One region of the Streptomyces sp. CNS606 genome, then DNA from elsewhere that is predicted to be linked to it. Evidence: riboswitches for the same ligand, from Rfam matches in the RefSeq annotation. Region 1 holds a riboswitch; the other holds the start of a gene.

Region 1 (7,186 bases):
CGCGTCGTCGAAGAGGTCGGGCTCCTCGTGGCGGACGGTGTCGACCACGTCGAAGGCGAACGACATGTGCATCGACTCGTCGCGGAACACCCAGTTCGTGCCGGTCGCCAGGCCGTGCAGGAGGCCGCGCGAGCGGAACCAGTACACGTAGGCGAAGGCGCCGTAGAAGAAGAGCCCCTCGATGCAGGCCGCGAAGCAGATCAGGTTGAGCAGGAAGCGGCGCCGGTCCTCGCGCGTCTCCAGCCGTTCCACCTTCTCCACCGAGTCCATCCAGCGGAAGCAGAACTGCGCCTTCTCCCGGATGGACGGGATGTTCTCCACCGCCGCGAACGCCTGGGTGCGTTCGTCCGGATCGGGCAGGTAGGTGTCCAGCAGCGTCAGGTAGAACTGGACGTGCACGGCCTCCTCGAACAGCTGCCGCGACAGGTACAGCCGGGCCTCGGGCGAGTTGATGTGCTTGTAGAGGGTGAGCACCAGGTTGTTCGCCACGATGGAGTCGCCGGTGGCGAAGAACGCCACCAGGCGGCCGATCATGTGCTGTTCGCCGGAGGAGAGCTTGGCGAGGTCGGCGACGTCGGAGTGGAGGTCGACCTCCTCCACGGTCCAGGTGTTCTTGATCGCGTCCCGGTAGCGCTCGTAGAACTCCGGGTACCGCATCGGACGCAGGGTCAGTTCGAAGCCCGGGTCGAGCAGGTTCTTGTGCGTCTTGGGGGTGGTCACTGGCATGCCTCGCAGGACTCGGGGTTCTCCAGGGAGCAGGCGACGGCCTCGTCCGGCGCGGCGCCCTGCTGGGCGGGTACGGCGGCCTGAGCGGTGGCCGACCCGGCCGCCCGCGCGATCCGCGTGGCCGGCCGCGACCGCAGGTAGTACGTCGTCTTGATGCCGCGCTTCCAGGCGTAGGCGTACATCGAGCTGAGCTTGCCGATGGTCGGCGACGCCATGAACAGGTTCAGCGACTGGCTCTGGTCCAGGTACGGGGTGCGGGCGGCCGCCATGTCGATCAGCGCGCGCTGCGGGATCTCCCACGCCGTCCGGTACAGCTCGCGTACCTCCGCGGGCAGCCCCGGGAGGTCCTGCACGCTGCCGTTGGCGTCGCGCAGCGCCTCCCGGGTGGTGTCGTCCCAGCGGCCCAGCCGCTTCAGCTCCTCCACCAGGTAGCCGTTGACCTGGAGGAACTCCCCGCTCAGCGTCTCGCGCTTGAACAGGTTGGACACCTGCGGCTCGATGCATTCGTAAGCGCCGGCGATGGAGGCGATGGTCGCCGTCGGGGCGATGGCCAGCAGCAGCGAGTTCCGCATGCCGGTGGCGGCGATCCGGGTCCGCAGCGCCGACCAGCGCTCCGGCCAGGTCTGTTCGGCCTCCGGGTAGTGGTCGGGGTGGAGCACGCCGCGTGCGGTGCGGGTCGACTCCCAGGCCGGGAGCGGGCCGTGCCGCTCGGCGAGGTCGGCCGACGCCTCGTAGGCGGCGAGCATGATGCGTTCCGAGATGCGGGTGGACAGCTGCTGCGCCGCGGGGGAGTCGAACGGCAGCCGCAGCCGGAAGAAGACGTCCTGGAGGCCCATCAGGCCCAGACCGACCGGACGCCAGCGTGCGTTGGAGCCGCCTGCCTGCTCGGTGGGGTAGTAGTTGACGTCGACCACGCGGTCCAGGAAGGTCACCGCGGTGCGCACGGTGGCGTCCAGACGCTCCCAGTCCATCCCGCCGTCGTCGCCGAGGTGGGCGGCGACGTTGACCGAGCCGAGGTTGCACACGGCGGTCTCGTCGTCGTCGGTCACCTCCAGGATCTCGGTGCACAGGTTGGAGGAGTGGACGACGCGGCCCGGTTCGGCGGTCTGGTTGGCCGTGCGGTTGGCGGCGTCCTTGAAGGTCATCCAGCCGTTGCCGGTCTGCGCGAGGGTACGCATCATCCGCGCGTACAGCTGCCGGGCCGGAACGGACTTCACGGCCTTACCGTCCGCCTCGGCGCGACGGTAGGCGGCGTCGAAGTCGTCGCCCCAGAGGTCCACCAGTTCGGGCACCTCGGCGGGGGAGAACAGCGACCAGTCGGCGTCGGCCTCGACGCGGCGCATGAACTCGTCCGGGATCCAGTGCGCGAGGTTGAGGTTGTGGGTGCGGCGGGCCTCCTCACCGGTGTTGTCCCGCAGCTCCAGGAACTCCTCCAGGTCGGCGTGCCAGGTCTCCAGGTAGACGCAGGCGGCGCCCTTGCGCCGGCCGCCCTGGTTCACCGCGGCGACCGAGGCGTCCAGCGTGCGCAGGAACGGCACGATGCCGTTGGAGTGGCCGTTCGTGCCGCGGATGAGCGAGCCGCGGGCGCGGACGCGGGACCAGGACAGACCGATGCCGCCGGCGTGCTTGGAGAGCCGGGCGACCTGGTGGTAGCGCTCGTAGATCGAGTCCAGTTCGTCCAGCGGCGAGTCCAGCAGGTAGCACGACGACATCTGCGGGTGCCGGGTGCCGGAGTTGAAGAGCGTCGGGGAGGACGGCAGGTAGGACAGCGAGCTGGTCAGCCGGTACAGCTCGGCGACCTCCTCGACGGCCCGCGCGCTGTCGTCCGCCGCCAGCCCGCAGGCGACGCGCAGGAGGAAGTGCTGCGGGGTCTCGACCACCCGGCGGGTCGTGGGGTGGCGCAGGAGGTAGCGGGAGTGGACCGTGCGCAGCCCGAAGTAGCCGAACCGGTCGTCGGCGCCGTCCGCCACGGCGGCGTCGACCAGGGCGTCCAGGCGTGCGGCGTGTGCGCTGACGAATGCGGCGGTGGAGTCCGCGATCAGACCTTCGTGGTGGCCGACGGCGACCGAGGCGGAGAATGAGGTCGCGCCCTGGCCGGCGGCCTCCTCGCGCACGGCGCGGGTCAGCAGCCGGGCCGCCAGGCGCCCGTACTCCGGTTCGTCGCCGATGAGTCCGGCCGCCGCCTCGACGGCCAGCGACCGCAGGTCCGCGTGGGTCGATCCGGGGTGCCGTCCGCGCCGTACCGCCGCGCCGATCCGGGCGGCGTCGGTCGCGGGCAGGTCGGCGGTCAGCTCCGTCAACAGCCGCTCCAGCAGGGCGCTGTCGGCATCCGGCCCGGAAGGCGCCGGGAACGGCGCCGGGACGGCTGCGGCCTCGGGTGCGATGGTCACGGTGACGTGCTCTCCCTCGCTCGGCGGGGGCCGGTGGGGAGGCGTGGCGGGGCGCAGGCGGCGACCCGTTGCGGGCCGGCGTCACCTCGCGTCCGCCGGCCCATCCCACGGGGCCCGGACGTGTACGACGCCGTCGGCAGGTGCTCGGACTCGCGGCGTTCCGGGGCCCGTTCGACGCGTGGAGGCAGGGCACGGCACGCCGCACACCGTTGCGGGACAGTCCCGGATTCGCACCGGATTCCCCTGCGGCGACAGCGAGGACGAGCATACATGTTGGGGTGCTCCGCGCGAGCACCCCAACATCTTGTGTCGCTGGTAGGATTGCCGTGCCCGTCAGTCCTCGTCGTCGGCGAGCTCCAACGCGAAGGTCCACAGTGGCAGACCGGGGATCGGCTCCCAGTCGCGGGCCGGGGTGCGCACGAACCGCAGTCGCCCGTACAGGCGGTGAGCGGTCGTCATCTTCGACTCGGTGGAGAGCACCACGCGTTCCCGGCCGAGGGCCCGCGCGCGTGCCAGGCAGTCGCGCACCAGCGCCTCGCCCACGCCGCGTCCCCGCCCCTTCCGGTGCACGGCCAGCATGCGGAACTCGGCCTCGCCGGGCCGGGCGATGTTCGCGTACTCCCCGCCGTCCCCGACGAAGGTCACGGTGCCCAGCAGGTCGCCGGTGCCCGCGTCCACGGCGACCAGGACCTGTGCGTGCCCGGCGCGGTGCGGCACGTTCCGCAGCACCTCCAGGTACGGGTCCTCCGCGCCGTAGGTGAGCAGCCCGTCCTCCAGGTACGCGTCGGCCGTCAGGTCTCCGACCTCGCCGTACTCCGCCTCGTGCGCCGCCCTGATCGTCACGTCCATGTCCCCAGCATGCAGCACCCCACCGGCGGCCGTGCCGCCGGTGGGGTGCTCGGGTGGGTTCCGTGGATCAGGGAGCGGCGGTGGGAGCCGGCAGCTCCTCCTTCACGCCCCGGTCGCCGGCGTCCGCGCGGTAGTCGGACGGCTTGGTCTCGTCCCGCCCGTCCGGGACCTTGGCGGCCCGCAGGATCACCGTCAGGACGACCGTGACGACCGCGTTCAGCACGAAGGCGGTGAGGCCGATGTAACCGATCTCACCGATCATCGGGATCTCCGCCGTGCTGCCGCCGAAGTGCTCCTGCTTCGGGCTGGACACGTTGTACGCCGCGATGGTGCCGTACACCATGCCCGCCGCCCAGCCGGCGAGCAGCGCCCACCGGTGGAACCAGCGCGTGAACAGGCCACCGACCAGGGACGGGAAGGTCTGCGCGATCCAGATGCCGCCCAGCAGCTGGAAGTTGAGCGCCGCCGTCTTGTCCAGGGTGAGGACGAAGACCAGGGCGCCGACCTTCACCAGCAGCGAGGTGACCTTGGAGACCTTGGTCTCCTGCTCCGGGGTGGCGTTCGGCTTGAGGAAGTCGCGGTAGACGTTCCGGGTGAACAGGTTCGCCGCGGCGATCGACATGATGGCCGCCGGGACCAGGGCGCCGATGCCGATGGCGGCGAACGCGACGCCCGCGAACCAGGCCGGGAACATGTTCTCGAACAGCTGCGGCACCACCAGCTGCGGATTGTCCAGCGAGATGCCGGCCGCGATGCCCATGAAGCCGAGCAGCGCCAGCAGGCCCAGCATCAGCGAGTACAGGGGCAGGATGGTGGTGTTGCGGCGGATCACCTCGCGGCTGCGGCTGGACAGCGTCGCGGTGATCGCGTGCGGGTACATGAACAGCGCCAGCGCGGAGCCGAGTGCCAGCGTCGCGTACGCCCAGTGGCCCTCGGGCCCGGTGACCAGTGCTCCGCCGGTCTCGGAGAGCTTCTCGCCCGCGCTGGAGAAGATGTCGTCGAAGCCCCCGAGCTTGATCGGGATGTAGATGATCGCGACGGCGATCACGATGTAGATCAGCGAGTCCTTGACGAACGCGATCAGGGCCGGTGCCCGCAGTCCCGAGGAGTAGGTGTAGGCCGCGAGCACGCCGAAGGCGATGAGCAGCGGCAGGTCCTTGATGAACCAGTGCGTCGACGCGCCGCCGCCGATGCCCATCACGTCCAGCACCGCCTGGATGCCGACGAGCTGCAGCGCGATGTAGGGCATGGTGGCGAGGATGCCGGTCAGCGCCACGGCCAGGGACAGGCCGCGCGAGCCGAAGCGGCCCTTCACGAAGTCCGAGGTCGTCACGTAGCCGTGCCGGTGGGACACCGACCACAGACGCGGCAGGAAAAGGAAGATCAGCGGGTAGACGAGAATCGTGTACGGCACCGCGAAGAAGCCCACCGCGCCGGCCGAGTAGATCAGCGCGGGCACGGCCACGAAGGTGTACGCGGTGTAGAGGTCGCCGCCGAGCAGGAACCAGGTGATCCAGGTGCCGAAGCTCCGGCCGCCCAGACCCCATTCGTCCAGGTTGTCGGCATTGGCGGCCTTTCGCCAGCGGGCGGCGAGGAAGCCCATCACCGTCACCAGCGCGAAGAAGAAGACGAAGACCACGAGCGCCACGACGTTGATGCCCTCGTTCATGCGCGCTCACCCCCCTCGGCGGCCGCACGGGCGTCGCGACGGGCGGCGTTGTCCCGCCGCACCAGCACGTAGGCGATCACCGTGAGCACGGTGGCCAGGGGCACCCACAGCATCTGGTACCAGTAGAAGAACGGGATGCCGATGAAGGTGGGCTCCACCGAGTCGTAGCTGCCGACCCAGAGCATCGCGACGAACGGAATGAACAGACAGACGGCGGCCAGAGCGCGCGCGGGGGTGACGGTGGGGATCGTCCCCGTGCTCGTGGGTGGTGGCATGGGTGGTGCTCCCGTCCAAGTACTGAAGTGATCTCCTGATCGGTGCGCAGGAATCTAGCCAGCGGGAGCGGCCCCCGTCACCCCCCTTCCGCATAACGGACCGGACAACCCGCAGGTCATCCGGTACGTGTCGTGGCTGGTCGGAGGCGTGCGGTGACGGCCGTTCGGCAGGGGCGGGGGCGCGGTGAAGGTCAGCGGGCGGGGCGGTGGAGGTTGGCGACGAACTTGTAGCGGTCGCCGCGGTAGACCGACCGCACCCACTCCACGGGCTCCCCGTCGGTGTCCTTGGAGTGCCGGGAGAGCATCAGCATCGGCAGCCCCACGTCGGTGGCGAGCAGGCCCGCCTCGCGGGGGGTGGCGAGCGAGGTCTCGATGGTCTCCTCGGCCTCCGCGAGGTGGACGTCGTAGACCTCGGCGAGCGCGGTGTAGAGCGAGGAGTACTTCACCAGGCTGCGCCGCAGGGCGGGGAAGCGCTTCTGCGACAGGTGGGTGGTCTCGATGGCCATCGGCTCGCCGCTGGCCAGCCGCAGACGCTCGATGCGCAGCACCCGTCCGCCGGCCGGGATGTCCAGCAGCCCGGCGAGCCGGTCGTCGGCGGTGACGTAGCCGATGTCCAGCAGCTGCGAGGTGGGTTCGAGGCCCTGGGCGCGCATGTCCTCGGTGTACGAGGTGAGTTGGAGGGCCTGCGAGACCTTCGGCTTGGCGACGAAGGTGCCCTTGCCCTGGATGCGCTCCAGCCGGCCTTCGACGACGAGTTCCTGGAGGGCCTGGCGCACGGTGGTGCGCGAGGTGTCGAACTCCCCGGCCAGTGTGCGCTCCGGGGGTACGGGCGTGCCGGGGGGCAGGGTCTCGGTCATCTCGAGCAGGTGGCGCTTGAGTCGGTAGTACTTCGGCACCCGCGCGGTGCGCGTGCTTCCGTTCCCGTTCCCGCCGTTTCCGTTCTTCGCGGCGTTCGTCACCGGCTCCTCCGTCTTCGTTGCGGTTCACATCGTGGCACGTGCCCGGCCCGGTGGGACGTACCAGGCCAGGTGTCGTTCCGGTAACGGAACGGTCGGCGGGTCCGCGGACCGTTGACACCCCTATAGGTCTAGGCCAAGCTGCGGGCACTGGTCTACACCATTGCGTACACCATCGAGGAGGACGGCGTGAGGCGCAAGCTCATAGCGGCGGTGGGGGCCGCTGCACTGGTGGCCGGCGCCACCGCCTGCGGCACCGAGGGCGGCAGCGCGGGGGACGGCGGCAAGAAGACCCTGACCGTGTGGGTCATGGACGGATCG
Region 2 (7,186 bases), on a different contig from region 1:
GACTACGGGGCGGCGAAGGCGGCGCTGAGCCACTGGCTGACGGCCGTGCGGACGGAGGAGCGGCGCCGCGGCGTCCAGGTCCTCGACGCGCGGCTGCCCCACCTGGACACCGGTTTCGCGGGCCGTGCGGTCGCCGGAACGCCGCCTGCGCTTCCTGCGGGGGTGCCGGCCGGGGCGGCGGCGGACGCGGTCGTCGACGCGCTCGCCGACGGCGCCGGTGTCCTCGGGCCGGGGCCGGGCGGAGGCTTCGCCATCCGGCCGCGGTGAGGCGCGCGCCCTTCCGTTCCGGTGCCCTACCGGCGGCTGCGGGCGAGGAGGTAGAGGAAGTACGGGGTGCCGACGGCGGCCGTCATGAGGCCGGCGCCGAGCTGGGCGGGGGCGATGACGGTGCGGCCCAGCAGGTCGGCGGTGCAGACCAGGGTGGCTCCGAGGACGACCGCGACCGGCACGACCCGCACGTGCTGCCGTCCGACGAGGGCGCGGGCGGCGTGCGGGGCGACGAGGCCGACGAAGCCGATCGTGCCCGCCGCCGCCACCGCCGTGGCGGCGAGCAGGACGCCGAGCGCCAGGAAGCCGAACCTCCCCCGGGCCAGGCCGAGTCCGAGCAGCCGCGGGGTGTCCTCGTCGAGGGAGACGAGGTCGAGTTCGGTGCGCCGGGACACGGCGACGGCCGCCCCCACGGCGAGCACGACGGCCAGCGGCAGCACGTCGGGGAAGGTGCGGCCGTAGGTGGAGCCCGACAGCCAGGTCAGCGCCTTGACGGCGTTGAAGGGGTCGGTGAGGACGATGAGCAGGGCGACGAGGGCGGCGGTGCCGATCGCGCAGCCCATGCCGACGAGGACGAGCCGGTTCTGCTGGAACCCGCCCCGGGCGGAGAGCCCGAACACGACGGCTGCGGTGAGCGCGGCCCCGGCGAACGCCGCACCGGCGACGCTCCACGAACCGGCCATGGGCAGCGTGGTCACCAGGGTCACCGCGCCCAGCGCGGCACCGCCGGAGACGCCCAGCACGCCCGGCTCGGCGAGGGGGTTGCGGGTCACGGCCTGGACGAGGGTGCCCGACAGGGCGAGGGCGCCGCCCGCGAGGAGGGCCGCCAGGACGCGCGGCACCCGGGTGTCGAGGACGAAGCTGAGGGTCCGGCCGGCGTTGGACTGCAGCCAGTTGGCGACGTCGCCCAGCAGCAGCTTGCTGTCGCCGAGCAGGACGGCGGCGAGCGTCACGCCGACGAGCACCACCACCGCGGCGGTCGTGGTGGCCAGGAAGACGGTGCGGCTGCGGATGCGGAGCCGGTCGACCTCGGTGGCGCCGCCGGTGTCGCGGCCGCGCGTCGCCATCACGACGAGGAACGCGGCGCCGAGGAGGCTGGTGACGATGCCGGTGGGGACGGCGACGGCGAGGTCGCCCGGCACGGCCGCGCGCAGCGCCACGTCCGAGCCGAGCACCAGCACGCCGCCGACCAGTCCGGCGACCGGCATGCTCGTCCACGGCCGGTTGAACGAGCGGAACCGGCGCCCGAGGAGACGGACCAGCGCGGGGGCGCACAGGCCGACGAAGCCGATGGCGCCGGCCAGCGTGACGGCGGCGGCGGCCAGCAGCACCGCGAGGATCACCGTCGTGACGCGGGTGGCACGGACGGGGACGCCGAGCCCGCGCGCGGCGTCGTCGCCGAGGGAGAGGGCGTCGATGCGGCGGCTGAGCAGCAGCAGCCCGGCGAGGCCGACGAGGACGAGCGGCGCCATCTGCACCACGCCGTCGAAGCCGTTCTGGGCGATGCTGCCCTGGTTCCACGCGTACAGGCCGGCGGTCTGCTCGGGGAAGAGCAGGAGAAGCGCCTCGGTGAGGGCGATGAGGCCGAGGGTGAGGGCGCTGCCCGCGAGGACGAGCCGCACGGTGCCGGCGCCGAGGCCGGACAGGCCGAGGACGACGGTGGCGGCCAGGAGCCCGCCGGCGAAGGCGACCCCGGAGGAGGCGAGCAGCGGCAGCGAGAGGCCGGTGACGGCGGCCACGCCGAGCGCGAGGTAGGAGCCCGCGTTGACGGCGAGGGTGTCGGGTGAGGCGAGCACGTTGCGGCTGATCGCCTGGAGGGCGGCGCCCGCCGCGCCGAGGGCGGCGCCGACGAGCAGGCCGGCGGTCATCCGGGGCAGCCGGGAGGCGATGACGACGGAGGCGTCGCCGGGTTCGGCGCGGCCGGTGAGCGCCTTCCAGACTTCGGCCGGGCCGACCGCGGCGGTGCCCTGCGTGATGTCGGCGAGCGCGAGGGTGGCGAGGGTCAGGACCAGCGCGGCCGTCACCGCGGCCGTGCCCGTACGCCGGGTCTTCGAGGCGCCGGGGGGCGTGCGGGTGGCGGGAGGGGGTGCGGTGACGGCCATGCTGCTACTTCGTCAGCGCCTCGACGAGGGCGTCGATGTACGCCTCCATCGACTCGGTGCCGCCGAACATCCAGATGCCGTCGGGCAGCCGGTGCACGTTGCCGGCCTTCACGAACGGCAGGGACGTCCAGACGGCGTTGTCGGCGAGTTCGTCGGTGAAGGGCGTGCTGGCCTCGTCGCCGTCGCTGCCGATGTGGGCGAAGTGCACGTCGTCGCCGAGCGTGGTGAGCCCTTCGACGTCGGTGGCCCCGAGTCCGTAGGCTTCGTCGCCCTTCATCTTCCAGGCGTTCTCCAGGCCGACCTTCTCGTTGACCTCGCCGATGAGGGAGCGGGAGGTGAACGGCCGGACGGAGACCTGGTTGGAGGTCACGTAGCCGTCGGCGAAGGCGAAGGACGCACCGCCGAGTCCGGCCTCGTCCAGCGCCTTCTTCCCTTCGGCGATCTTCGCCTCGAAGTCGGCCTTGAGCGTGTCGGCCTTGTCGGTGGTGCCGGTGGCCTCGGCGATGAGGTCGAGGTTCCGGGTCATCCGGTCGATCTGGCCGGAGGCGTCGGCGGAGCGCACCGTCAGGACGGGCGCGACCTCGCGCAGCTGCTTGACCGCGGACGGCTGGAGGTCGGTGGTGGCGACGATGAGGTCCGGCTTGAGCGAGGCGATGCCGTCCATGCTGGGCTCGCCGCGGACGCCGATGTCCTTGGGGTCGTTCTCCAGCGGGACGACGGTGTCCCAGGTGTTGTAGCCCTTGACGTCGGCGACGCCGACCGGGTCGACGCCCAGGGAGACGAGGTGTTCGACGACGTTCCACTCGGTGCCGACGACGCGTTCGGCGGGTCCGTCGAGGGTGACCTTCTTGCCCTGGGCGTCGGTGAGGACGAGGGAGTCGCCGGACTTCTTCGCGTCGTCGGCGGCGGGCTCGGTGGTGCCGCAGGCGGTCAGGGTGAGGGCGGCGGTGGCCGCCGCCGCGGCGAGGAGGAGGCGTCTCATGAGGGTGTGGTGAGCCTTTCGTTCCGGGTGTGGTGGCGGCCGACGGCACGGGTGCGCAGGTGGCCGGTCAGGGGGTCCGCGGTGACCTCGACGCGGATGCCGTAGGTCTGTGTGAGGCGTTCGGGGGTCAGGACGTCCTCGGGGGGTCCGTCCGCGATGATCCGTCCCTCGTGGAGCAGCACGATCCGGTCGGCGACCGCGGCGGCCTGGTCGAGGTCGTGCAGGACGACGCCGACGGCGATGTCGTGGACGTCCGCGAGGTCGCGGATGAGGTCGAGGAGTTCGACCTGGTAGCGCAGGTCGAGGTAGGTGGTCGGTTCGTCGAGCAGGAGGACGCCGGTCTCCTGGGCGAGGCAGCCGGCGAGCCAGACGCGCTGGAGCTGTCCTCCGGAGAGGTGTTCGGCGCCGCGTTCGGCGAGTTCCTCGACGCCGGTCAGCCGGAGGGCCCGGTCCACGGCCGCCCGGCCTCGCGGGTCGGCCCTGCCCCAGCGCCCCCGGTACGGGTAGCGGCCGAACTCCACGACGTCCCGTACCGACAGGCCGCTGGGCGCGGCGCGGCCCTGGGTGAGCAGGGCCACCTGCCGGGAGAACTCGCGGGGGCTCAGCGCGAAGCCGTCGGTGTCGGCGTCGATGGCGAGTGTGCCGTGCCGGGGCCGCTGCAGGCGGGCGAGGGTCCGCAGCAGCGTCGACTTCCCGCTGCCGTTCGGGCCGACCAGGACGGTCACCTCACCGAGGGGCAGAGCGACCGACGCGTCGTGCACGACGTCGACGGCGTCGTAGGCGACGGTCAGGTCCGCGGCCGACAGCGCGTGACCGCGGACGGGCGGGGCCTCGGGGGTCTCTTCACCAGCTTTCACGCAGATAAGGCTAGCCTCACCTAAACGGATGGTGGCTCCCGGGGCCGCGGGTTTCCGCTTTCCGGATCGACGCGGTTATGTTGAGCATGCAACCGGTTCGCCCCTCCTGTCCAGGAGCGGCGTCGCAAGAGGGAACCCGGTGGGAATCCGGGACTGCCCCGCAGCGGTGAGCGGGAACGACCGCCGTCACACGCACTGGGCCCGGCAACGGACCTGGGAAGCGACGGCCTGTAGGTGTCCTGACGGGACGCGCCCGCGAGTCCGAAGACCTGCCGGTCGCCCGTGTGCGACAACCGCCCACGGTGCCCGGGGCCTCGAGGGAAGGCCGGTGCCGGACTCCGGCCGTGCCGTCGCGCGCGGACCGTTGACCGCGCCACTCTCCGACACCCTCCTCGTCCCGGCCGGACAGCGACTCGCGAAGGAGAGTTCTGTGGCACACCAGCCCACCGTCTTCCGCACCGACCCGGCGGACCACGCGGCATCCCGCGCGTCCCGGTCCGCCGTCACGCTCGCGCACATCATGAGCGAGCACGACACCAACCTCTACGGCACCATCCACGGCGGCGTGGTGATGAAACTCATCGACGACGCGGCGGCGGCCGCCGCCGGCAGGCACGGCGGCCCGCCGGCGGTGACGGTCTCCGTCGACCGGATGCGGTTCCTGGCCCCCGTGCGCGCGGGCGACCTGCTCACCGTGCACGCCGGGCTGGAGGGCGTCGGCAGGACCTCGATGAACATCGCGGTCCGGGTCACCGCGGAGCGGTGGAACTCTCCCGGACCGGTCACCGAAGTGGCCACCGCGCAGCTCACGTTCGTCGCGGTCGACGCGGACGGACGGCCGCGCCCGGTGCCGCCGCTGCCCGGGGCGGATGCCCCCGGGGGCGAGTGAGTGCGGGCTCACAGCGGGCGTTCTGGTCAACGTCCCGGAGCGTCCGTACACTTGTCCACTGTCCGCGAGGACGACAACTGAATGCGTACGCGATGGGGAAGCCGGTGGGAATCCGGCGCTGACCTGCAACCGTGAACGGCGGCACCGCCCGCCGTGAGCCGGACCGCCCGCGCGCACGTGCACCGCTTTGCACTGTCATGGTCTGCAGCGTGGAGCCCGACCCCTCGGTTTCCCCGCCCCTGAACGCCGCCTGAAGCACGATCGGCGCGTCGGGGGCGCGTACGTGCCGGGGGCCGGTGCCCACCTCAGGGGAGGGGCACCGACGATGAGCCGAGTACTACGCGCGTGGATCACCGCCGTCCTGGTGACGGCCTGCGGCGTGCTGACCGGTCTCGGCACACCGGAGAAGGCCGCCGCGGTCGACACCTCCCGCGGCCGTCCCGGCTTCTGCCCCGACGGCAACGGGGTCACCGTGATCGTCGACTTCCGCGAACTCGGCGGACAGACCCTCGTCCGGTGCGCCGTGGACAGTCAGGAGACCGGACTCGCGGCGCTGAAGGCGGCGGGCATCCAGGTGACCGGCACCAACCGCTGGGGCGAGTCGTTCATCTGCCGGCTGGAGGGCAAGCCCACGGCGGAGACCGAACCCTGCATCGACACCCCGCCGGCCTCGGCGTACTGGTCCTACTGGCACGCGCCGAACGGCGGCGCGTGGACGTACAGCCAGTACGGGGCGACCTACCGCAATCCTCCGGAGGGCAGCTTCGAGGGCTGGTCCTTCTCCAAGGGGCGCGACATGGACTCCGCGCCCGCGCCGCGCGTCGCCCCGCGCCGGCCGTCCGCGTCCAACGGCGGGCAGAGCTCCGGCGGTTCCTCCTCCGGCGGATCGTCGTCCGGTGGGTCCTCGTCCGGCGGGTCGTCGTCGAGCGGTGGATCGTCCTCGGGCGGCTCCTCCGGCGGGACCGGCGGCACCGGCCCGGGCGGCGGCGCGTCGTCCGGTGACACCGGTGCCGACCGTCCGGGGAACGGAGACGGCCCGGCGTCGGACCGCCCGGGCGACCGGGACGAGGACGGAAAGCCGGACGAGAAGGACCGCGACGGCGACAAGAAGCGGGACGGGAAGAAGAGCCCCGACCCCACCGCCTCCGCCGACGACGGGCCGGCCGCTCCCGGGGCCGCTCCGAGCCCGACCGAGGCCGCGGACTGGAGCGGCGGCGAGGACCGGCCCGACCAGACGGCGTCCGGCTCCTCCCTGTCCGCCGGGACCGCGCTGACCGCCGCGGCGGCCGCCGCCCTCGCCGTCGGCGCCGCGGTCCTCGCCTGGCGCCGCCGTCGCACCGGGCACGGGGACTAGCCGGACGTGAAGGACTCCGCAGGAGGCAGAACCACCGCCCTCGCACCGCCGTCCGGCTCCCCCGCCGTACGCCGGGCGGCGGGCGCGCTGCCCCGGACGCTGCACCCGGGCTGCTGGTGGCTGTGGGCGCTGGGCCTCGCGGCCGCCGCGAGCCGGACCGGCAACCCCGTGCTGCTCGGGCTGCTGCTGTCGGTGGCGGGCCTGGTCGTCGTGCAGCGGCGCAGCGACGCCCCCTGGGCGCTCGCGTTCCGCCTCTACCTCGCGCTGGGCGCGTTCATCGTCCTGATGCGGGTGGTGTTCCGGATCGTCTTCGGCGGGGGCCAGGGCGACGTGGTGCTGTTCGTGCTGCCCGAGATCCCGCTGCCCGAACTGGCGCGCGGCATCCGCCTGCTCGGCCCGGTCGCCGCGGAGGAGCTGCTCGGCGGCTTCTACGACGGGATGCGGCTGGCGGCGATGGTGGTGTGTGTGGGCGCCGCCAACGCCCTCGCCAACCCCAAGCGCATGCTCAAGGCCCTGCCGGGCGCCCTGTACGAGGTCGGGACGTCCGTCGTGGTGACCCTGACCGTGGCCCCGCAGCTGGTGGAGAGCGTCCAGCGGGTGCACCGGGCGCGCCGCCTCCGCGGTGGGGCGGGGCGCGGCCGGCGTGCCCTGCGCGGCCTGATCATCCCCGTCCTGGAGGACGCGATGAACCGGTCACTGACGCTCGCGGCGGCGATGGCGTCGCACGGCTACGGC

The links. A riboswitch is a leader RNA that binds a small molecule or an ion and turns the genes downstream of it on or off. The one in region 1 is predicted to bind cobalamin.
Region 2: it holds a riboswitch for cobalamin, as region 1 does, so the genes downstream of both, K304_RS33685 (hypothetical protein) here and K304_RS0126280 (ribonucleoside-diphosphate reductase subunit alpha) in region 1, are expected to answer to the same signal.

The regions. Positions count from the first base shown of each region.
Region 1 is NZ_KE384522.1:356,456-363,641, reverse strand. It holds gene K304_RS0126285 (ribonucleotide-diphosphate reductase subunit beta) at 1-657, opposite strand, end outside; gene K304_RS0126280 (ribonucleoside-diphosphate reductase subunit alpha) at 717-3,116, opposite strand; cobalamin riboswitch at 3,235-3,384, opposite strand; gene K304_RS0126275 (GNAT family N-acetyltransferase) at 3,450-3,965, opposite strand; gene mctP (monocarboxylate uptake permease MctP) at 4,033-5,634, opposite strand; gene K304_RS0126265 (DUF3311 domain-containing protein) at 5,631-5,909, opposite strand; gene K304_RS31490 (GntR family transcriptional regulator) at 6,101-6,868, opposite strand; gene K304_RS0126255 (extracellular solute-binding protein) at 7,055-7,186, shown strand, end outside.
Region 2 is NZ_AUFD01000031.1:7,373-14,558, reverse strand. It holds gene K304_RS0118960 (SDR family oxidoreductase) at 1-267, shown strand, start outside; gene K304_RS0118955 (iron ABC transporter permease) at 294-2,369, opposite strand; gene K304_RS0118950 (iron-siderophore ABC transporter substrate-binding protein) at 2,374-3,351, opposite strand; gene K304_RS0118945 (ABC transporter ATP-binding protein) at 3,348-4,208, opposite strand; cobalamin riboswitch at 4,285-4,499, shown strand; gene K304_RS0118940 (acyl-CoA thioesterase) at 4,639-5,097, shown strand; cobalamin riboswitch at 5,148-5,283, shown strand; gene K304_RS33685 (hypothetical protein) at 5,423-6,451, shown strand; gene K304_RS0118930 (CbiQ family ECF transporter T component) at 6,458-7,186, shown strand, end outside.